DNA from 4 places in the Paracoccus sp. TRP genome. Region 1 is predicted to be linked to each of the others. Evidence: riboswitches for the same ligand, from Rfam matches in the RefSeq annotation. Region 1 holds a riboswitch; each other region holds the start of a gene.
What was found. Region 1 has a riboswitch for cobalamin ahead of nrdH (glutaredoxin-like protein NrdH). Riboswitches for the same ligand answer to the same signal wherever they lie in the genome.

Region 1 (5,386 bases):
CTATGCCATCGCCTGCGTGACGGTTTTTGGCTCGCTGTCGATGCTGGCGATGCCGATCCTTGGCGGGATGATGGCGATGGGGCCGACCTCGTACGGCATCTGGGTCGGGGCGACCATCCATGAGGTAGCACAAGTCGTCGGCGCAGGTTTCCAGCACGGGGCCGAGGCCGGGCAGGCCGCCACAGTCGCCAAGCTTAGCCGCGTCATCATGCTCGCCCCCCTGATCCTGACGCTGGGTGCGCTTGCCCGTCGGCGGGGAGCCAAGGGCACGGGCAAAGCCCCGACGCCGTGGTTCGTATTAGGATTTATAGCTGTGGTGGTGCTGAACAGCGCCCTGCCCCTTCCCGAGGCGCTGCATGCCGAAGTCGCAGGCCTGACCGCCTTTCTGCTGACCATGGCACTTGCCGCGATGGGGCTGGAGACTGATCTGCGCAAGCTGCGCGCCAAAGGCATACGACCCCTGTTGCTGGGCGCAGTGGCCTGGCTGTTCATCTCGGCGCTCGGGCTGGGGTTGGTTGCGCTGACATGAGGATTGAGCGCAGCAGCGCCCGCCCCTAGATATGGGCCATGTTGCAGCCCGCCGACACCCGCCCGATGACCCGGCGCGAAACAGAGGTTCGCCGTTTTGTCCGCGACCGCTACGGCTTGCGCGGCACCTTGGCGCTGCATTGCCATGCGCTTGGACTGGACCTGTTGCGCGCGCCGGTGAACGTCATGCTATCGCCACTGTTCCTGCTGGTGCGGCTGGGTGCACCAATCCTGCGGCGGTTAAGGCTGTTGCAGGCAGCAGACTGGCTGGCCGGGCGGCAGATATTCCTGAAATCCGATGTTGCCCGGCAGATCCGGGCCGATCTTGCGTATTTCATCGACGACCTTGCAGATAAGGATCTGGCCCCCAAGGCCCCGCCCGAAAGCATCGCCCGCGCAGTGGCCGATTATGCCGAGACCCGCAACGCCGTCGCTGAGATATCAACATCGCTCATCGTTCTGGTTGCGGGGCTGGTGCTTTTTCATCGCCCGACACCGGGGGTCATCTCGCTTGCCGGGCCGATCGCGCATCTGCAGGCGCAGGCACAGGCAGTGCGGGATTTCGCACTGGGAAGCTGGGCCGGCCGCATGTGGTACTGGGCCTTTCCGGCCGAGCTGTCGACGGCAAAGCTGGTACTGACCGGAATCGGTCTGGCCATGCTGGCCTCGGTCATAACCACCTTTGCCGGGTTGATCGCCGATCCTGTTCAGTTGTGGACCGGCATCCACAGGCGCCGGGTGATGCGCTTGCTAAGACGGCTCGACCGCGCCGAGAACGCCCCGGCGCTTGAGCGTGAGCATGTGCTTGCCCGGCTAGGCGATCTGTCCGATCTGGCGCTGAGCCTGTGGCGCAGCCTCAAGGGCTAGACCTTACAGATTGAATTGCCACCATCGGCCAGCATTGCAGAGCCGGTGATAAAGCTTGCATGGTCAGACAGCAGAAACAGCGCCGCCCGTGCGATCTCTGCGGGCTCAGCCATACGCTTCAGGGCATGCAGGCCCGAGATGAAACCTCCGGTTTCGGGGTTGGTCGCGGCATCTCCTGCCATCTCGGTCAGCGTGCCACCGGGCAGCAGGGCATTGGCGCGGATGCGTTGCGGGCCATAATCCACCGCCAGCGCCTGCACCAATCCGATCAACCCGGCCTTGGCCGCAGCATAGCTGCCCATGCCCGGCAGTACCGCAGTATGGCCGATGAAACTGCCGGTAAACACCAGTGCGCCCCCGCCCCGCGCCAACAGCGCCGGGACCTGCGCCCGCGCGGCCATAAATGCAGCAGTCAGGTTGGTGGCAATCAGTTGCTGCCATTCCGCATCAGCGATCTCATGCACCCGGGCGCCCGAGCCGGTCTGACCGGCATTGTTGAAAGCCCCATCAAGCCCGCCAAACCGGTCCTGCGCCAGCGTGACCAGCGCCTCGGCATGGCCCGGCGCCGTAACATCGCCCGCCAGTACCGCGATGCGACCCGCACCTTGATCGATTCGGGCAGCAAGATCGGTAAGCCGGTCTTCGCGCCGGGCCGAGATCACCAGCCGCGCGCCCTCGGCCGCGAATATCTGCGCTGCGGCGGCGCCGATTCCACTAGAGGCTCCGGTGATAATAATAGTCTTGTCCTTGAGCAGCATTCTGCCTCTCCCATGCTTGTTGCAGGGTCGGTATGGGCCAGGACAGGCACCGGAAAACCCGGTTTCTTGCTTTTGAACAGAATGGTTTCGTTAACATCCTGAATGCGGGCAATTACCCACAGGGACACTACATCTCTGTGGATAGCTTAGGAACCTGCACTATATCTAGTTGACGGCCCGAAACTCTCATGGCTTACTGACGGGGTCATGGTGAATCCGGCCCCGGCCGGACGAAGAAGAGGGAAGCCGGTGAAAATCCGGCACTGCCCCCGCAGCTGTAAGCGGCGAGCGACGCTGGAACACCACTGAGGCCCTGGCTTCGGGAAGGTCAGCCAAGCCGGGACCCGCAAGTCAGAAGACCTGCCATGACACGAGATGACGTAACCGTGCGGCGGGCACGGGGCTGGATCAGGACCGGATGGCATCGCCATCGGCCCGGCCCCTTGTTGCCGACAACACTGAAGGAGCCGAGGCATGACCATCACCGTTTATTCCAAACCCGCCTGCGTTCAATGCACCGCCACCACCCGGGCGCTTGACGCGCGTGGCCTGGCCTATCAGCTGGTCGACCTGACCGAGGACGAGGCGGCAATGGAGCTTGTGACCTCTCTTGGCTATCGTCAGGCCCCGGTGGTCATTGCTGGTGATGCGCATTGGGCCGGATTCCGCCCGGACATGATCGGCCGCCTGTCCTGACCAGCACGATGGGCGGGCTGATCTATTTCTCATCAGGCTCGGGGAACACGGCGCGTTTCGTGGACCAGCTTGGGCTGATTGCCGGGCGCATTCCGATTTCGCCCAAGGACGAGATACCGGCCCCTGCCCGCCCCTATGTGCTGATCTGCCCGACCTATGCCGATGGCGAGGGGCGCGGCGCGGTACCCAAACAGGTCATCCGCTTTCTCAACGATCCCGGCCGCCGGGCGCTGTTGCGCGGCGTCATCGCTGCGGGCAACCGCAACTTCGGCGCGACATATGCGCTGGCTGGCCGGGTAATCTCTGACAAATGCAAGGTGCCGGTTCTTTACCGTTTCGAACTGGCCGGCACCGAAATCGACATTTCCCGCGTCCGGGCGGGGTTAAAGAAATTCTGGGGGACGGAATGCTTGACAATGGCGTAAAGGCCGAACTGGACTATCACGCGCTGAACGCGATGCTGAACCTCTATGACGACGAGGGAAAGATCCGCTTTGACGCAGACCGCAAGGCCGCGCGGCAGTATTTCCTGCAGCACGTCAATCAGAACACCGTCTTCTTTCACTCTCTGGACGAAAAGCTGGGCTATCTGGTCGATGAGGGCTATTACGAGGCCGAGGTCCTTGACCAGTATCCGCGCGAGTTCCTGCACCGGATCTGGGAAGCCGCGTTCCGCCGCAAATTCCGCTTTCCGACCTTTCTTGGCGCCTTCAAATACTACACCAGCTACACGCTGAAGACCCGCGACGGCCAGCGCTATCTGGAACGTTACGAGGACCGGGTGGTCATGGTCGCGCTGGCACTGGCGCGCGGCGATGAGGTGCTGGCGATGCGCTTTATGGAGGAAATCCTTTCAGGCCGGTTCCAGCCTGCAACGCCGACATTCCTTAACGCCGGAAAAAAATCGCGGGGCGAGCTGATCTCGTGCTTCCTGCTGCGGGTCGAGGACAACATGGAATCGATCGGCCGCTCGATCAATTCGGCGCTGCAGCTCAGCAAGCGCGGCGGCGGGGTCGCACTGATGCTGACGAACCTGCGCGAGTCGGGTGCTCCGATCAAGGGGATCGAAAACCAGTCCTCTGGCGTCGTGCCGGTGATGAAGCTGCTTGAGGACAGCTTCAGCTATGCCAATCAGCTGGGCGCGCGTCAGGGTGCAGGTGCGGTCTATCTGCACGCCCATCACCCCGATATCATGCGCTTTCTGGACACCAAGCGCGAGAACGCAGACGAAAAGATCCGCATCAAGACGCTGAGCCTTGGCGTCGTTATCCCAGATGTGACCTTTGAGCTCGCCAAGCGTAATCAGGACATGTACCTGTTTTCGCCCCATGACGTTGAGCGGGTCTATGGCGTGCCCTTCTCGGAAATCCCGGTGTCCGAGAAATATGCCGAGATGGTGGACGACAAACGCATCCGCAAGAAAAAGATCAACGCCCGGGCCTTTTTCCAGACCCTGGCCGAGATTCAGTTCGAAAGCGGCTATCCCTACATCATGTTCGAAGACACGGTGAACCGCGCCAACCCCGTCGCGGGCCGCATCAGCATGTCGAACCTGTGCAGCGAGATTTTGCAGGTTAATGAGGCCTCGGAATATAATGAGGACCTTAGCTACAGTCATCTGGGCACGGATATTTCCTGCAACCTCGGCTCGCTCAATATCGCGGCGACCATGGACGGGCCGGATTTCGGCGCAACCGTCGAGGCAGCGATCCGGGCCCTGACCGCAGTGTCAGAGATGTCGGCGATCAATGCCGTGCCCTCGATCCGGCGCGGCAATGACGAAGCCCATGCCGTCGGCCTTGGCCAGATGAACCTGCACGGCTATCTCGCACGCGAACACATCCATTATGGCAGCCCGGAAGGGGTCGAGTTCACCAGTGTCTATTTTGCCGCCATCGCCTATCACGCGATCCGTGCGTCGAACCTGCTGGCGCAGGAAAAGGGTCGCAGCTTTGCCGGATTCGAGAAATCAAAATATGCCGACGGCTCGTTCTTTGACAAATACCTGAGCCGCGACTGGCTGCCGACGACGCCCGAGGTCGAACGCCTGTTCCAGAACATCCCCCTGCCGCGGCGCGAGGACTGGGCCAGGCTGAAAGACGATGTGATGGCCCACGGCCTTTACAATCGCAACCTGCAGGCGGTACCGCCGACGGGCTCGATCAGCTATATCAACAACTCGACGAGTTCGATCCACCCCATCGTCGCCAAGATCGAGATCCGCAAGGAAGGCAAGATCGGCCGGGTCTATTACCCCGCGCCCTACATGACGAACGAAAATCTGGACTATTACCGCGATGCCTATGAAATCGGGCCCGAAGCGATCATAGACACCTATGCGGCGGCGACCGAACATGTCGACCAGGGCCTGTCCCTGACTTTGTTCTTTCCTGCCGAGGCGACGACGCGCGATATCAACCGCGCCCAGATCTACGCGTGGAAAAAAGGGATCAAGACGATCTACTATATCCGCCTGCGTCAGACCGCATTGGAAGGTACCGAAGTGCAGGGCTGTGTTTCTTGCACGCTCTGAGCGG
Region 2 (5,386 bases), on a different contig from region 1:
GGATGGGGATGGTCTCGATCATCGACCCCCGGCGGATCACCGCGCTTTTGCAGGTGTCGCCTGAATGGGAGTTCTCGGCCCTTCTCTGCCTCGGCTGGCCTGAGTTTGAGGATGACACGCCATTGCTGCATCGCAGGGGCTGGCAGGAAAATACCGCCCCCGAATGGCAGCGGCGCTAGGGCCTTACATCTTCAGCCCCGGCAGACGGCTGGCCTGCAGCACCCAATCGGCGAATTGCTTTTCGTCGAACGGGCCTTCGGGAATATGGACATAGCGCACGTCGGGCTGTTTCGAGGCGACAGGCGGCAGCGGATCCAGCTCTGCGCCGCGAAAAAAGCCGACTTTGATATATTTAGTCATGCAGTGAAAGCTGAGGAACCAGACCCCTTCCTCGACCCCGTAAAAAGGCGAATTCCACTTTACCGCCTTTTTCACACCCGGCACGGTGCGGGTGACGATCTGATCCAGCTTTTCGCCAACCTGATGCTTCCATCCCGGCAGCGCGTCGATATAGGCGCGAACGGGGGCTTCGCCATATCCCTTTGGGATCTGCGGATTGCCGCCTGAAAGCAGTTTTGGCTTGTCCTGCGGTTCGGTCATCGTCCTAGAACTCTACCCCCGGCTGGGCCTTGATACCGTCGCGGAACGGATGCTTGACCTGTTCCATCTCTGTTACAAGATCGGCAAGCTCGATCAGTTCCGGCCTGGCGTTGCGCCCGGTCAGCACGACATGGGTCATCGGCTGGTTTTTGCTGCGCAGAAAGACCAGCACCTCGTCCAGATCCAGATAATCATAGCGCAGGGCGATGTTGATCTCATCAAGCAGTACCATACGGATACGGGGATCGCGGATCAGCTCTTTGGCCTTTTCCCAGCCGGCGCGGGCGGCGGCGATGTCACGCTCACGGTCCTGCGTTTCCCAGGTAAACCCCTCGCCCATGGCATAAAACTGGCACAGATCGCCGAAATGTCCGGTCAAAACCCGACGCTCGCCCGTGTCCCATGAGCCCTTGATGAACTGCACCACGGCGCAGGGCATCTCATGGGCGATGCAGCGCAGGATCATGCCAAACCCGGACGAGGACTTGCCCTTGCCCTTGCCGGTATGGACGATGATCAGTCCCTTTTCGCCCTGCTTTCCAGCCATCATCCGGTCACGCGCAGCTTTGATCCTGGCCATCTTCTCGGCATGGCGAAGGTTGTCTTCGGTCGGCATCGGGCACTCCTTTGCTTGACAAGTCGGGACCGGGCGCGCACAGACAAGGGGCGCTGGTTCCTGTCCTACGACAGGCTAAGAGGGAATGCGACAGGCAACCGCCTGGAAGCAGCCGCCCCCGCGACCGTGACCGGAAAGGTCGCCCATAAGCCACTGGCCAAAAGCCGGGAAGGCGGGACGACCGTGGGCCCCACAGGCCCGAATCCGCAAGCCGGGAGACCTGCCCGCGCAAAGGATTGACCGGCGGACGGGGTGTTCCTGCTGGGGCTTGGGGCATATGTCGCGCCCCCGCGCCCTGCCGCCATAACGGATGAAGGGCGCATGACAGTCACCTTGCATGTCTGCATCACATGCCGCGCCGGCCTGCCCGTCCCCGACGGCGAGCCCGTGCCCGGCCTGCGTCTGCTGCAGGCGCTGACCGCCGAGACCCTGCCCCAAGGCGTGCGTATCGTTCCCGTCGAATGCCTGTCGGCCTGCGCCAATGGCGCGGCGATCGCGCTGTCGGGCCCGGGCCGGTGGACCTATGTCTATGGCAGCATGTCGGCTGATGACGCCCCCGAGATCATGCAGGGCGCCGCCGCCTATGCCGACGCATCTGACGGCATCGTCCCCTGGCGCGAACGCGTCACGATTTTCCGCAAGCGCAGCCTCGCGCGCATTCCTCCGATTGGGTAGCACATGACCGACCTGACCAAGACCCCAGTGACTGTCATCACCGGCTTTCTGGGCGCCGGCAAGACCACGCTGATCCGCCACCTGATGCAGAACCCGCAGGGCAAGCGGCTGGCAGTTCTGGTCAACGAATTCGGCACAATGGGCGTGGACGGAGAGATCCTGAAATCCTGCGCAGACGAAAACTGCCCGGCCGAAAACATCATGGAGCTGTCGAACGGCTGCATCTGTTGCACCGTCGCCGATGACTTCATCCCGACGCTTGAACGGCTGATGGCAATGCCGGTCAGGCCCGACCACATCCTGATCGAGACCTCGGGCCTTGCCCTGCCGAAACCGCTGCTTAAGGCGTTCGACTGGCCGGCGATCCGTTCGCGCATCACCGTGGACGGGGTGATTGCACTGGCCGATGCCGAGGCGGTTGCGGCAGGCCGTTTTGCCCCCGACGTGGCGGCAGTCGAGGCCCAGCGCGCCGCTGATGACAGCCTTGACCACGAAACGCCGCTTTCCGAGGTGTTCGAGGACCAGATCGCCTGTGCCGATATCGTCCTGCTCTCCAAGGCTGATCTGGCGGGCGAACAGGGGCTGGCCGCCGCCCGCGCGGTCATCGAGGCCGAGGCCCCGCGCAAGCTGCCGATCCTGCCGCTGGTTGACGGGGTGATCGACCCGCGCGTCATCCTGGGCCTCAATGCCGCGGCCGAGGATGACCTTGCCGCCCGCCCCAGCCATCATGACGGGGCCGAGGATCATGAGCATGACGATTTCGACTCGGTGGTGATCGAACTGGCCGAGATCGCGGACCCCGCTGATCTGGCCACCCGCATCGAACGGCTGGCGCGGGAACAGAACATCCTGCGGGTCAAAGGCCATGTCGCCGTCCTGGGCAAGCCCATGCGGTTGCTGGTGCAGGCGGTGGGTGAAAGGGTGCGCCACCAATACGACCGGCCCTGGGGCGATGCCCCCCGCAACTCGCGCCTCGTCGTCATTGCCGAGCATGACGATATCGACGAGGCCGCGATCAGGGCGGTTCTGGCCGCATAAGCGCCGAATAAGCCATGCATGTCGTCTTTCGCGAAAGCCGTGGGCTGGAAGAAACCGAGGTTCCGACCGACCCCGGCCAAAGCCCCGCCGAGCTGATCGCACTGTCCTATTCGGACAGCGATCTCGGCGCTTTCGCTGCAGGCTGGCACCGTGCGTCAGGGGGGCTGCCCTCGCTGCGGCTGTGCAATCTATCGGCGCTGCGGCACCCGGTTTCGGTCGATCAGTACTGCGAGACGACGCTTGCCGGGGCGCGGGCGATTCTGGTGCGGCTGATCGGGGGTGAACCCTATTGGTCCTATGGAGTCGCCAGCCTTCAGGATCTGGCGCGCAGACGGGGTATCGCGCTGGCCTTTCTGCCCGCCGACGGGCGGCCTGACCCGACGCTTGACCGTTATTCGACGCTGCCGTTGCCGGTGCTGCGCCGGCTGACCACGCTATGCGATCAGGGCGGCGCGGTCGCCGCGCAGATGGCCTTGGCAGAGCTGGCGCATGCTGCGGGCCTGCACACCGCGCCGGTTCAGGGCGAGGCTGCGATCCCCGAGTTCGGATTTTACGACCCCGATCACGGCGTTATTCAGCGGCCAAAGCCCGGGCTGCTCGTCAGCTTTTACCGCAGCTATCTGACCTCTGCCGATCTGGCGCCAGTCGATGCGATGATCCGCGCCCTGCGCGCCGCGGGACTGGACGCAACCGGAGTATTCGCGCCCTCGCTCAAGGCACCGGGCTTTGCAGAATGGCTGGCGCCACATCTGCCGGGGGTTGCGGCGGTGGTAAACCTGACCGCCTTTTCTGCCCGTGACGATGCTGGCGCGACGCCCTTTGACGGGGCCGACGGCCCGGTCTTTCAGGTGGCGCTTTCCACTGCCCCGCGCGAGCTATGGGCCGCAGAAGAACGCGGCCTTTCCGCCGCAGATCTGGCGATGCACGTGGTCCTGCCCGAGGTTGATGGCCGCATTTTTCTGGGCGCGATCAGCTTCAAACAGGCGCAAGAGCGCGACCCGGATCTGCAATTTTCTCGCATGATCCACGTCCCGGATGATCAGCGCATCAATGCGGCGGCGGCACGGGTGCGGGCTTGGCTGAACCTGCCCGCAAAACGCCGCGCAGTGGTGCTGTCGACCTATCCCGGCAAGATCTATCAGCTGGCCCATGCGGTTGGGCTTGACGCCCTTGCATCAGCCGGGGCGATGCTTGGCATTCCACATGACGATCTGGGCCGCAGGCTTAAGGCCGGCCGTCTGCACTGGCCGCAGGCGGATTACCTTGCCACGCTGGCCCGCCTGCCGGCGCGTCTGCGTGACGACCTTGCCGCCGCATGGGGCGCGCCTCCCGCTGATGGCTTTCACTTTGCCGCCCTGCGCCATGGCGCCGACCTGATCGCGCTGCAACCCGAACGCGGAGAGGTCGCGACAAGGGCCGAGGATTATCACGACCTGACCCGCACCCCATGCCACGAATATGTTGCCTTTTACCTGTGGCTCAGGACACAGGCGGACGCGCTGATCCACATGGGCGCACATGGCACGCTTGAGTGGCTGCCGGGCAAATCGGTGGCACTGTCAGATGAATGCTGGCCCGAGGCACTGCTTGGCGATCTGCCCGTCGTCTATCCCTTCATCGCCAACGATCCGGGCGAGGCGGCGCAGGCGAAACGGCGGCTTTCAGCCGTAACGCTGGGCCATCTGCCGCCGCCCCTTGTCGATGCCGCCCTGCCGGAGCGCCTGACGCATCTTGAGCGGCTGCTTGACGAATATTCCACCGCCGACGGGCTGGACCCACGCCGCCGCGACCGGCTGATCCTTGCCATCCGAGACGAGGCACGTGCCGCCGGGGTCGAGGCGGATCTGGGCCTGCCCCCCGACGCCGCCCCGGCCGAGGCGATCCCGCTGATCGACCGTTTCCTTTGCGATCTCAAGGACAGCCGCTTTGGCGACGGGCTGCATGTCTATGGCTCTGGCGCCTGTGGCAAGGCCGAGCGTGAGGGGCTGGCCCGCGCCCTTTCGGGGCAAAGGGTCGCGTCCGGCCCCTCGGGCTCTCCGGCGCGCGGGCGGCAGGATGTGCTGCCGACGGGGCGCAATCTTTTTACCGTCGATCCCCGCGCCGTGCCTTCGCGCAATGCCTATGCACAGGGGGTAAGGCTGGCCGAAGAGCTGCTGCGCCGCCATCTTCAGGATCATGGCGACTGGCCGCGTGGGCTGGTCGTGGACCTGTGGGGCAGCGCAACCATGCGCACGGCAGGCGAGGAATTTGCCATGGCGCTGCATCTGGCCGGGCTGCGCCCGCGCTGGGACGCCGCCTCGGGCCGGGTATCGGGGGTCGATATCCTTACGCTGGCCGAACTGGGCCGGCCGCGAATTGACGTGACGCTGCGGGTCTCGGGGTTGTTTAGGGACGTTTTCCCCGGTCTGGCGCAATTGTTCGAGACCGGGGCCGCGGCGCTGGCGACTCGTGGCGAAA
Region 3 (5,386 bases), on a different contig from region 1:
TGATCCAGAAAAAGTCCAGGAACATGAAGGTCGAGATCACCGGCAAGCTGCGCCCCGGTGTGACCGCCAAGGACATTACGCTGTCGATCATCGGCCACACCGGCACGGCTGGTGGCACCGGCTATGTCATCGAATATTGCGGCGAAGCGATCCGCGACCTGTCGATGGAAGGCCGGATGACCGTCTGCAACATGGCGATCGAAGGTGGCGCCCGCGCCGGCCTGATCGCCCCTGACGAAAAGACCTTTGAATACGTCAAGGGCCGCCCGCACGCGCCGAAAGGCGCCGCGTGGGAGGCCGCGCTAGCCTGGTGGAAAACCCTGTATTCCGACGAAGGCGCGCATTGGGACAAAGTCATCACCATCCGCGCCGAGGACATCGCCCCGGTCGTGACCTGGGGCACCTCGCCCGAGGACGTTCTGCCGATCTCCGCCAACGTCCCCGCGCCCGAGGATTTCGAAGGCGGCAAGGTCGAGGCCGTGCGCCGCAGCCTTGACTACATGGGTCTGAAACCGGGCACCCCGCTGAACGAAATCAAGATCGACGCGGTCTTTATCGGGTCCTGCACCAATGGCCGGATCGAGGATCTGCGCGCCGCGGCCTCGATCCTCAGGGGACAGAAACTGGCGCCGGGTGTGCGCGGCATGGTCGTGCCCGGCTCGGGTCTGGTGCGGATGCAGGCTGAGGAAGAGGGGCTGGACAAGATTTTTATCGACGCCGGCTTTGAATGGCGTCTGGCCGGCTGTTCGATGTGTCTGGGCATGAACCCCGACCAGCTTGCCCCCGGCGAACGCTGCGCCGCGACCTCGAACCGCAACTTTGAGGGCCGCATGGGCCGTGGTGGCCGCACCCACCTGATGTCGCCGGTCATGGCGGCAGCGGCGGGCATTCGCGGTCATCTGACCGATGTGCGCGAGTTTCTGACCGAGACGGTCTGATCGCTTGGGCGGGGTCCTTAGCGGCCCCGCCGCAACAGCATCAGCGCGTTAAGGGCAATCAGCACAAGCCCCGCGTTTTCGAGCCAGAAATTGAACTTGATGTCCGCAAAATCGGCACTGATCAGCCTGTCCACATGATGAAAGCCAGCCGCGCGCACCAGCACAAAGCAGCACAGCACCGCCAGACCCAGCAGGGCCAGGCGGTTGTGGCTCATGTGTCCGCGCAAGGCTTTCGTCGCCCAGATCAGCGCCAGAACGGCCCCCAGAACCAGCCCGGCGATAAAGGCCAGCTGCACGATATAGCGGCTGTCATACCAGCCCTGCGCCCGCGCCACGCACCGCCCCGCAGCGGTCAGCGCAGTTTGCAGATCCAGCTGTTTGTTCAGGGCCAGAAAGGCCATCAACCCGGCAATGACCAGCCACAATTTGCGTGCGGCACCCGCCGGACGACGGCGCAGTACCAGCACCGCCAGCCACAGGCAGACAAGATAGGACAGAACCGTCAGCCAACCGGCGAACCCGGGGTCCCCGATCTTTGGGGTCCAGTCGCGGGCGATGCAGGCACGCAGGTCGTGAAAGCTCGAAAATCCAAAAAACATCTGAAGGACCCGTTTCGTCGTGGTGCTATGCGCCCAGCCGGCTTGGGTTAACGGGGACGCACTCCCCCAGTCAATTCGCGAGGATCAACACATGGACAAGTTCACCACCCTGACCGGCATCGCGGCCCCCATGCCGCTGGTCAATATCGACACCGACATGATCATCCCCAAACAGTTCCTCAAGACGATCCATCGTTCGGGTCTGGGCAAGAACCTGTTTGACGAGATGCGCTACAATCCCGACGGCACCGAGATCGCCGATTTCGTGCTGAACCAGCCCGCCTATCGCAGCGCGGAAATCATCGTCGCCGGGGATAACTTTGGCTGCGGCTCGTCGCGCGAGCATGCGCCCTGGGCACTGCTGGACTTTGGCATCCGCGCGGTCATCTCGACCAGCTTTGCCGACATCTTTTACAATAACTGCTTCAAGAACGGCATCCTGCCCATCGTCATGCCGCAAGAGGCGGTGGACGTGCTGATGGAGGACGCCCGCAAAGGCGCCAACGCCCGCATGACCATCGACCTTGAAAACCAGACCGTCACCACTTCGGACGGGCAAAGCTTTGGCTTCGACATCGACCCCTTCCGCAAACATTGCCTGCTGAACGGGCTGGACGATATCGGCCTGACCATGGAAAAGTCCGCGTCGATCGACACGTTCGAGGCGCAGATGCAACAGAGCCGGCCTTGGGTCTGAATGCTTTCGCCGGGCTGGCGCTGATCCTCGCGCTGGCCCAGGGCACTCTGGCAGAGCCTTTGCGGATCGCCACCTATAGCCCCGGCCTGTCACGCGACGGGCCGGGGTTATTGCTGCGCGATCTGACCCGCAAGGACAGCCAGATTGACGCCGTAATCCGCGTCATCGCCGGGACACGGCCCGATATCCTTTTGCTGACCGATTTCGACTGGGACTACGACAGCAAGGCGTTGGATGCATTTGCCGCAAGGCTGGCCAAGGCGGGGCTGGATTATCCCCACCGTTTTGCAGCACGCCCAAATTCCGGCATGGCGACCGGGCTGGATCTGAACGCCGACGGACGGCTTGGCACAGCAGATGATGCGCAGGGGTTTGGCAATTTCACCGGTCAGGGCGGTATGGCGATCCTGTCACGCCACCCGATAGGCTCAGTCCGGGATTACAGTGGTTTCCTGTGGCGCGATCTGCCCGGCAACCTGATGCCGCCCCTGCCGCCCGAGGTCGAGGCGGCGCGGCGCCTGTCCTCGACCGCGCATTGGGATGCTGAAATCACCATTGCGGGTCAGCCGCTGCACCTGCTGGCTATGTCAGCAACCCCTCCGGTCTTTGACGGCCCCGAAGATTTGAACGGGCGGCGCAATCACGACGAACTGGCCTTCTGGCTGCACCATCTGCCCAAAGGTCCCTTCGTGCTTGCCGGAAATCTGAACCTTGATCCGATGGACGGCGACGGCCGACCCGAGGCTTTGGCCCGGATCATGGCCCATGTCACCGACCCCCTGCCCCGCAGCACCGGAGGGACGGCGGCCAGGGGGGGCGTGAACGACAACCATAAGGGCGACCCCGCGCTGGATACCGGCGACTGGCGCGACGACCGTCCGCCGGGCAACCTGCGCGTCGATTACGTCCTGCCCGCCAAGGGGTTAGAGGTGCTGGGCTCTGGCGTCTTCTGGCCTGCCGAGGGGCCACTGGCCGAGGCCGCGCTGAAAGCCTCGGCGCATCGGCTGGTCTGGGTCGATGTGGATTGGCCACCCGCGCCCTGACCGGCCTGCGACGAGACGGCACCCGATTCCGCTTGCCGCCGGCGCGATCTCGCAGCTAACATGCCCACGTATCGGTGCCCCTTGATCGGGGCCCAAAAGGGAATGCGGTGCGGCCCGGAACATCCGGTGCCAAATCCGCAGCCGCCCCCGCGACTGTGAGCGGAGAGCGGACGCCCATCACGCCACTGGCCCGTCATGGCCGGGAAGGCGGGCGTCAGCTGTGACCCGCAAGCCAGGAGACCTGCCGGTGCATGAAACCGTAACGTCGTCGGGTTGGACGACTACAGGAAAGGGTCAAGAATGACCGCAAAGACCATGACGACCAGCAGCGCCGCAGGCGCGCGCTCGGTCCTGCTTCCCGCCATTGCAGCGTTTGCCATCGGCTTTGGGCTGATCTTTGTGTCGGGGCTGGTGCAGGCCGAAACCCTGCATGATGCCGCGCATGACACGCGTCACGCAGTCGGCTTCCCCTGCCACTGAGATGTTTTCGCGCATAGTGACCAGCGGATTGATCGCTGGCGCTGCAGCAGGGCTGATTGCCGCCCTGTTGCAGCTTTGGTTCGTGCAGCCGGTTCTGCTGCATGCCGAACTGTATGAATCGGGCCAACTGACCCATTTCGGGGCCGAGACCGTCAGCGCCCATCAGGACCTCGGTCCGTTTGAATGGAGCCGCAACATGCTGTCGGTTCTATTCACCATGATGGTCTATGCAGGCTACGGGCTGATGCTGGTGGCACTGATGGCGGTGACCGAGGTGCAGGGAAATACGGTATCAGCCCGGCAGGGGCTGCTGTGGGGGCTTGCAGGTTTTGTCACCATGCAGCTTGCCCCGGCCTTTGGCCTTGCACCCGAGGTGCCGGGCGTTGCCGCCGCTGATGTGCAGCTTCGCGCAATCTGGTGGCTTGGCACGGCGGTTGCGACCGGGCTTGCCCTGTGGCTGATCGTCTTTGGCAAAGGCTGGGCGGCATGGGGCGCGGCAATCATCCTGATCATCGCGCCGCATCTGATCGGAGCACCGCAGCCCGACAGTTACGCCGGCCCCGTCCCGCCCGAACTGGCAGCCGAATTCGCCGGCCGCTCGCTAGGCGTAGGCGCCATGGCATGGACCCTGCTTGGGCTGCTTTCGGGCTGGCTCTGGCAGCGCGAGGCGCAGGGCGCCCCAGTGCCACAGGCGGCCTGATCGGGAATGAAGCATTCGCAGCCGGGCGGCCATCGTCCGGCTGTTCCTATGAACAAGGATAGTGACATGGATCGCTCGATCCCGATGCTGCTGATCGGTCTGATCTTCGGCGGCGGCATGGGCTTTGTCATCGCCGCCGCGAATGGCGTCACGCTGGACGGCCACGACCACGGTGCCAATGGCCATGGCGCACAGACCGGGACGCATCACCACGGCACGGCCATCGACCTGCCCGCTGGCAGCGCAACTGCCTCGGCACGGCTTGAACCCGACAGCGTCAACGGCTGGAACCTGTTCGTGCAGGCGCAGGGCTTTTGCTTTGCACCCGAACATGCAGGTCTGGCCCACCGCGCGGGTGAAGGTCACGCCCATCTTTACCTGAACGGCACCAAGATCGCCCGTCTTTATGGCCCCGCCCATCACCTTGGGTCGCTGGCGCCCGGCGATCAGCTGCGGGTCGAACTGAATGCCAACGATCACAGCCCCCTGACCGTCGGCGGCCAGCCGCTTGCTATCGAACTGACAGTCCCCGAACGCCCGGTCGCCATCCGCGCCGGGGCCGAGGGCCTGCCCGACAACGCAATCTGCGCTACACCGTGATGGAGTTCGGCCCCGAAGATCGCGCCACGCTGGACCGCATCCTGCGCTGGCGCCGCGATATACGCCATTTCCGCCCCGATCCTGTGCCCGAACCCCTGCTGGATGAGCTGCGTGCCGCGATGGAGCTTGCGCCATCCGTCGGCAACTCTCGTCCCTGGCGGGTGGTTCGCGTCGAAACCCCGGCTCTGCGCGACCGGATCCGGGCCGAGTTCCAACGCTGCAATACCGAGGCCGCCAGCCACTATAGGGGCCAGCAGCGACAGGAATATGATGCATTGAAACTGGCAGGTCTTGATCGCGCACCGGTGTGGCTGGCCGTCTTCACCCGT
Region 4 (5,386 bases), on a different contig from region 1:
TGCTTGCCCTCGGCCTCAAGGAAAGGCAGCGCTTCTTTGCCGTGATGTTCAAAGGCGGCGGGGCGGTCCTCCTGGCTTTCAGGCAGCGCAACCCAGGTCTGGATCCCAAAGAGCGAACCGGGACGCTGGCGCATCTCGGCGCTGGTGCGTTCGGAATGGGTGACGCCATTGCCGGCGATCATCCAGTTCACCTCGCCCGGATAAACCATCTGATCGGCCCCGGTGCTGTCGCGGTGGTGAAACTCGCCCTGATAAAGATAGGTCACCGTCGCCAGCCCGATATGAGGGTGGGGCCGCACGTCGATGCCGCCCCCGGTCAGGAACTCGGCCGGGCCCATCTGGTCAAAAAAGATGAACGGCCCCACCATCTGCCGGCGCGGCGCGGGCAAAGCGCGGCGCACCTCGAACCCGCCCAGATCGCGGGCGCGCGGGATGATCAGCGTCTCGATCGAGTCGAGACCCATGTTTTCGGGGCAATCCGGGTTCTGAGTGGGGTTCCAGCTCATCCGAGCCTCCTGCTCTTGCTATGACGATGTCCGGGCCAGCCTAGCAGGTCTTGCAACGGACCGCATCAGCGTGGTCGAGATCGTAGCCAAACCGCCGCCATTGCCCGCACCGCCGGACAGCGACGCCCGCTTCTCGACCAGCATTCGGCGGCTCTGTGGCCTATCCCCGGCAAGCCTTTGTGCGGTAATTGGCACTGAACCGCCGCTGGCGCGGAAATGCTCCTGATCGGCCCTGCCCGTCAGGTCATGCGTGATGCTGTATCACGATCATGGTGAAAGGCGGGCTCAGAACCTCGCTACAGCGAACACATGTTGTCCGCCGCATGGAAGCTCCGATGGCGATCTCTGTTTTGTCCGGGAGCAAGCGGCGCTCCCCCTGATCCGCAGATCCGGCGGCATTTTCCCGAGGCAAGTCTCTTGTCGTTCCATTTTGGTAATGTAATAACATTACTAAACTGAGTCCGTCGCCAGCGATGCTCCGGTCCCGCCCCGGAACTGCAGTTTTCTGCAGCCGGTCCCTGCTGCCCTGCAGGGACCAGCGGAAACCGGGCAAGCTAACCGCAACCCATTCCGAACGACCAAGGAGGCTAATCATGCTCAGACAATTTGCGGGTGCCAGCGCCCTGACCCTGATCCTTGCTGGTACCGGCATTGCCCATGACCACAAGGATGACACCGTTTACCGTGTCTTTGTGGGCGATCATGAGAAAGGGCAGATCACCGCCTTTGACCTGTCCAAGCCCGCGCATCGCTGGACTTTCCAGACCACTGGACAGGTCAAGCTTTATCCGGTCGCGGGCGGTGCGGTGGTCGCCGCAGTCCAGTCCGAGGCCGATACCGTGCAATTCATCCGCAGCGGTATCTCACTGCACGATCATGGCGATCATCAGGACCTTGAGGTCAAAGAACCCGCAGCCATCGACCTGCACCTGTCGGGACCCCGGCCCTTTCACCTTGTCGCGCACGACGGCAAGGTGGTGCTGAATTATGACAAGGGCAGCTATGCCGAGATTCTCGACAGCGCCGCGCTGGCCGCGGGCAAGGTCGAGCCGGTGAAGTTCCCACAGGCCCGCGCCCATCATGGCTTTGTCACGCCACTGGGAAAAAGCTGGCTTTCGACCGTCGCCTCGGACGAACCGGTCGAGGGCGATGCCTCGGTACCGCGTCTGGGCCTGCAAGCCTTTGACGCCAAAGGCAACCCCACGGGCAATCTGGCCACCTGCACCGCCATCCATGGCGAGGCTTTCTCGGGCGCCTATCTGGCCGCCGGTTGCAAAGAGGGCGTGCTGACCGTCAAGGCGGGTGATCAGGGGCCGGAATACAGGCTTTTGCCCTATCCCGAGGATCTGCCCAAAGATGTGACCACCGGGACCCTGCTTGGCTCATCCGGGATGCAGATCTTTCTGGGCAATTTCGGACCCAAGGGCCTGGTTGTCATCGACCCCGAAGAGGCCCCGCATTATCGCTATATCGACCTGCCGTTCCGCCGGGTGGATTTCGCGCTAGACCCAGCCAGCCCCGCGACAGGCTATGTCCTGACCGAAGATGGCAGCCTGCATCGTGTGAACCTGCTTGACGCCGCTCTCAGCGACAGCACCAAGGTCACCGCGCCATATTCGATGGACGGCCACTGGAACGATCCGCGCCCGCGCATTGCCGTCGCCGGGGACGAGATCGTGCTGAGCGACCCGAATGCCGGGCTGATCCGGCGCATCTCGACCAAGGATTTCAGCGAGGTCGGCACCGTACCGGTCGAAGGCAGGCCATATAACATTGCCGTGGTCGGCGGCAGTGGCGTAACCCACTGATATAACAGCTGATCCGCTTTCATGACCTGACAATTTCAGATGCGCCGGCCGGGCTCTATGTGACGCGCATCATGCGAGGGCCGGAAAGGCCACGACAGGATACACCACTCCCCCATCCTGACGCGGTTTTCCTTGGCCCTTCCCGGCCTGTGGGGGCAGTCCCTGCCATGGAAGCCAGATTTACCTTGTTCATCCGCAATTTGGCGGGTAGTTGCCCGGTGTCGGTTTCCATATGGAATTGAAAGGGAATCCGCCACCGGACCTGTCCGGTGAACCGGAACTGCCCCCGCAACTGTAGGCGGCGAGGACATCCACGAAAATGCCACTGTGGCCATGCGCCACGGGAAGGCCGTGGAAAGCCCCGCGACCCGCCAGTCAGGAGACCTGCCGACACCCGTTTCAACGCAGCCCGGGCGGGGTGTCCGGGGAGGTGTTCGATGAATTTGCCCAAAGGGTGCCTTGCCGCGCCCGTCCCAGCCAGCATCAGGCCCTGCCGCAAGGCAAGGGCGCTTGTCAGTTTTTGGGCCGCTCCTCTCCTCCCGTCCCTGGCTGCCCTCACAACCGGAGACAATTCATGTTTGCCCGCACACTGACTGCCGCGCTGCTTGGCGCGGCCACCATGATCCTTGCCACCCTGCCCGCAGGCGCACAGACCCAATATCCGCTGAGGCTGCAAAACTGCGGCGTCGATCTGACCATCAGCCATGCACCTGACAGCGTGGTCAGTGTCGGACAGGCCGCGACCGAGATCCTTTATTCGCTGGGGCTGGCCGACAAGGTCCAGGGCACTGCCGTCTGGTTCAGCGAGGTCCTGCCCGAATACCGCGAGGTGAATGCCTCGATCGAGCGGCTGGCCGACAACGATCCGAGCTTTGAATCGGTGGTGGCGAAAAAGCCCGGCCTGGTCACTGTGCAATACGAATGGCACATCGGTCCTCAAGGAATCGTCGCCACGCGTGAGCAATTTGCCGATGTCGGCATCCCGACCTATGTGCTGCCCGCGGACTGCTGGAACAAAGACAACAGCAGCGGCTCGGACGGGACCCGCAATGCCATGTTCCAGATGGAATCCGTTCATGCCGGCGTTCTTGAACTGGCACAGATTTTTGACGTGCCGGAACGGGGTGAGGCACTGGTCGCCGATCTGAAGGCGCGCGAGGCGGCGGCAGTTGAAAACGCCCGGTCGCTGAACCTGAAAGATGCCTCGGCCGTGTTCTGGTTCTCGTCGGCCGAGATGGACGTTGATCCCTATGTCGCGGGCCGCAAGGGACCACCCGCCTATATGATGGAAAAACTGGGGCTGAAGAACGTCATCGAAAGCGATGAGGAATGGCCGACCGTCAGCTGGGAGACCATCGCCCGCGCCAATCCTTCGGTCATCGTCATCGCCCGGATGGACCGTCGCCGGTTCGAGGCTGACGATTACGAACGGAAGATCGAGTTCCTGAAGTCCGACCCGGTAACCAGCCAGATGGAGGCGGTTCGCAATGACCGGATCGTGGTGCTTGACGCCCATTCGATGGACCCCTCGATCCGCAATGTCTCGGCGCTTGAAACACTGGCCGGGGCGCTGCCGGCCTTTAACCTCGAATGACGGTCGCGACGGTCCGCAGCTATCGCCCGCGCGCGCCCGCGTGGCGATGGATCTTGGCAGGCAGCCTTTTGACGGTGGCGATCCTTGCCGGGGTTATCATCGGCGAAATGCCCCTGCCGCCTGATACCGTGCTGGCGGTGCTGGCCAACAAGCTGTTTGGTGCCGGATATCCGGTGGACTCGATCAATGCGGCGATCATCTGGAATTATCGCATGCCGCGCACTTTGGTCGCGGCTGCCTGCGGCGCGGGACTGGCGCTGTCCGGGGTGGTTTTGCAGGCGCTGATCCGCAACGCGCTGGCTGACCCCTATCTGCTGGGGGTATCAGCAGGGGCGTCGACCGGCGCGGTCGCGGTGACGATCCTTGGCCTTGGCGGCGGCGCGCTGGGCCTGTCATCGGGCGCTTTTGCCGGGGCGCTGTTGGCCTTTGGCCTGGTCGCGGCGCTGGCGCGAGCTGCCGGAGGCGGCCCCGCCCAGCTGGTATTGGCGGGGATCGCGGGTTCGCAGCTGTTCAACGCGCTGACCAGCTTTTTCATCGCCAGGTCGGCCAATGCCGAACAGGCAAGGGGCATCATGTTCTGGCTGCTCGGCAATCTGTCGGGCGTGCGCTGGCCGGATGTGTCGCTGGCGGCTCCGGCAGCCCTGATCGGCTTTCTGGCCTGCCTTTGGCATGTAAGGGCGCTGGATGCCTTTTCCTTTGGTGCGCAATCGGCAGCGGCACTGGGCATTTCCCTGCGCCGGGTGCAGGGGATGCTGATCGGCACGACCACGCTGATGACCGCGACCATGGTCAGCCTTGTCGGCTCGATCGGTTTCGTCGGGCTGGTCGTGCCCCATGCCATGCGCTTTGCCGTCGGCCCCCGGCATGGCCGGCTGGTGCCATGGTCGGCGCTTGCAGGCGCGGTCTTTCTGATCGCGGCCGACATTGTGTCACGCATACTGATCCCCGGTCAGGTGGTAGCCATCGGCGTGGTAACTGCGCTGGTCGGTGCACCGGGCTTTGCCCTGATCCTGATCCGCAGCCGGGGCCGGACATGAGACTGAGGACCGCCAATCTGGGCTGGAGGGCCGGTACCCGTCCCATTGTCGAGGGTGTGACGCTGGAAATCGCGCCGGGCGAGACCTTTGGCCTGATCGGGCCGAACGGCTCGGGCAAATCCACGCTGCTGCGGCTGATTGCCGGGCTGTTGCCCCCCTCAGCCGGAAGGGTGTGGCTGGGTGAGACCCCGCTTGCCAGCCTGTCCCGGCGCGAGGTCGCGCGCCGGATCGCCTTTGTCGAACAACAGGCCGAAACGACCGAGGCACTTACCGTCCGCGACGCGGTCGGGCTGGGTCGAACACCATGGCTGTCAGCACTGTCCCCCTTTGGCGCGGGCGATGCGGCCATCGTTGAGCATGCGCTATGTGCGGTTGGAATGGAGCATATGGCCGGGGCGCAATGGCAAACCCTTTCAGGCGGAGAGCGCCAGCGTGTCCATA

Region 2: another riboswitch for cobalamin. It lies ahead of PARACOCCUSGL_RS0104225 (DUF1636 domain-containing protein); the one in region 1 lies ahead of nrdH (glutaredoxin-like protein NrdH).
Region 3: another riboswitch for cobalamin. It lies ahead of PARACOCCUSGL_RS0104195 (CbtB domain-containing protein); the one in region 1 lies ahead of nrdH (glutaredoxin-like protein NrdH).
Region 4: another riboswitch for cobalamin. It lies ahead of PARACOCCUSGL_RS0112225 (ABC transporter substrate-binding protein); the one in region 1 lies ahead of nrdH (glutaredoxin-like protein NrdH).

The regions. Positions count from the first base shown of each region.
Region 1 covers NZ_AEPN01000018.1:38,563-43,948, forward strand. The annotation lists gene PARACOCCUSGL_RS0111140 (YeiH family protein) at 1-529, shown strand, start outside; gene PARACOCCUSGL_RS0111145 (DUF6635 family protein) at 568-1,395, shown strand; gene PARACOCCUSGL_RS0111150 (SDR family oxidoreductase) at 1,392-2,153, opposite strand; cobalamin riboswitch at 2,345-2,536, shown strand; gene nrdH (glutaredoxin-like protein NrdH) at 2,628-2,849, shown strand; gene nrdI (class Ib ribonucleoside-diphosphate reductase assembly flavoprotein NrdI) at 2,858-3,274, shown strand; gene nrdE (class 1b ribonucleoside-diphosphate reductase subunit alpha) at 3,256-5,382, shown strand.
Region 2 covers NZ_AEPN01000004.1:150,438-155,823, forward strand. The annotation lists gene bluB (5,6-dimethylbenzimidazole synthase) at 1-179, shown strand, start outside; gene PARACOCCUSGL_RS0104215 (DUF1801 domain-containing protein) at 184-600, opposite strand; gene cobO (cob(I)yrinic acid a,c-diamide adenosyltransferase) at 605-1,216, opposite strand; cobalamin riboswitch at 1,254-1,459, shown strand; gene PARACOCCUSGL_RS0104225 (DUF1636 domain-containing protein) at 1,538-1,891, shown strand; gene cobW (cobalamin biosynthesis protein CobW) at 1,895-2,929, shown strand; gene cobN (cobaltochelatase subunit CobN) at 2,944-5,386, shown strand, end outside.
Region 3 covers NZ_AEPN01000004.1:144,937-150,322, forward strand. The annotation lists gene leuC (3-isopropylmalate dehydratase large subunit) at 1-938, shown strand, start outside; gene PARACOCCUSGL_RS0104180 (hypothetical protein) at 956-1,537, opposite strand; gene leuD (3-isopropylmalate dehydratase small subunit) at 1,629-2,234, shown strand; gene PARACOCCUSGL_RS0104190 (endonuclease/exonuclease/phosphatase family protein) at 2,225-3,277, shown strand; cobalamin riboswitch at 3,333-3,541, shown strand; gene PARACOCCUSGL_RS0104195 (CbtB domain-containing protein) at 3,578-3,757, shown strand; gene PARACOCCUSGL_RS0104200 (CbtA family protein) at 3,759-4,457, shown strand; gene PARACOCCUSGL_RS0104205 (hypothetical protein) at 4,524-5,057, shown strand; gene bluB (5,6-dimethylbenzimidazole synthase) at 5,057-5,386, shown strand, end outside.
Region 4 covers NZ_AEPN01000021.1:5,660-11,045, forward strand. The annotation lists gene PARACOCCUSGL_RS0112215 (pirin family protein) at 1-506, opposite strand, end outside; gene PARACOCCUSGL_RS0112220 (metallochaperone AztD) at 1,100-2,314, shown strand; cobalamin riboswitch at 2,520-2,721, shown strand; gene PARACOCCUSGL_RS0112225 (ABC transporter substrate-binding protein) at 2,889-3,908, shown strand; gene PARACOCCUSGL_RS0112230 (iron ABC transporter permease) at 3,905-4,945, shown strand; gene PARACOCCUSGL_RS0112235 (ABC transporter ATP-binding protein) at 4,942-5,386, shown strand, end outside.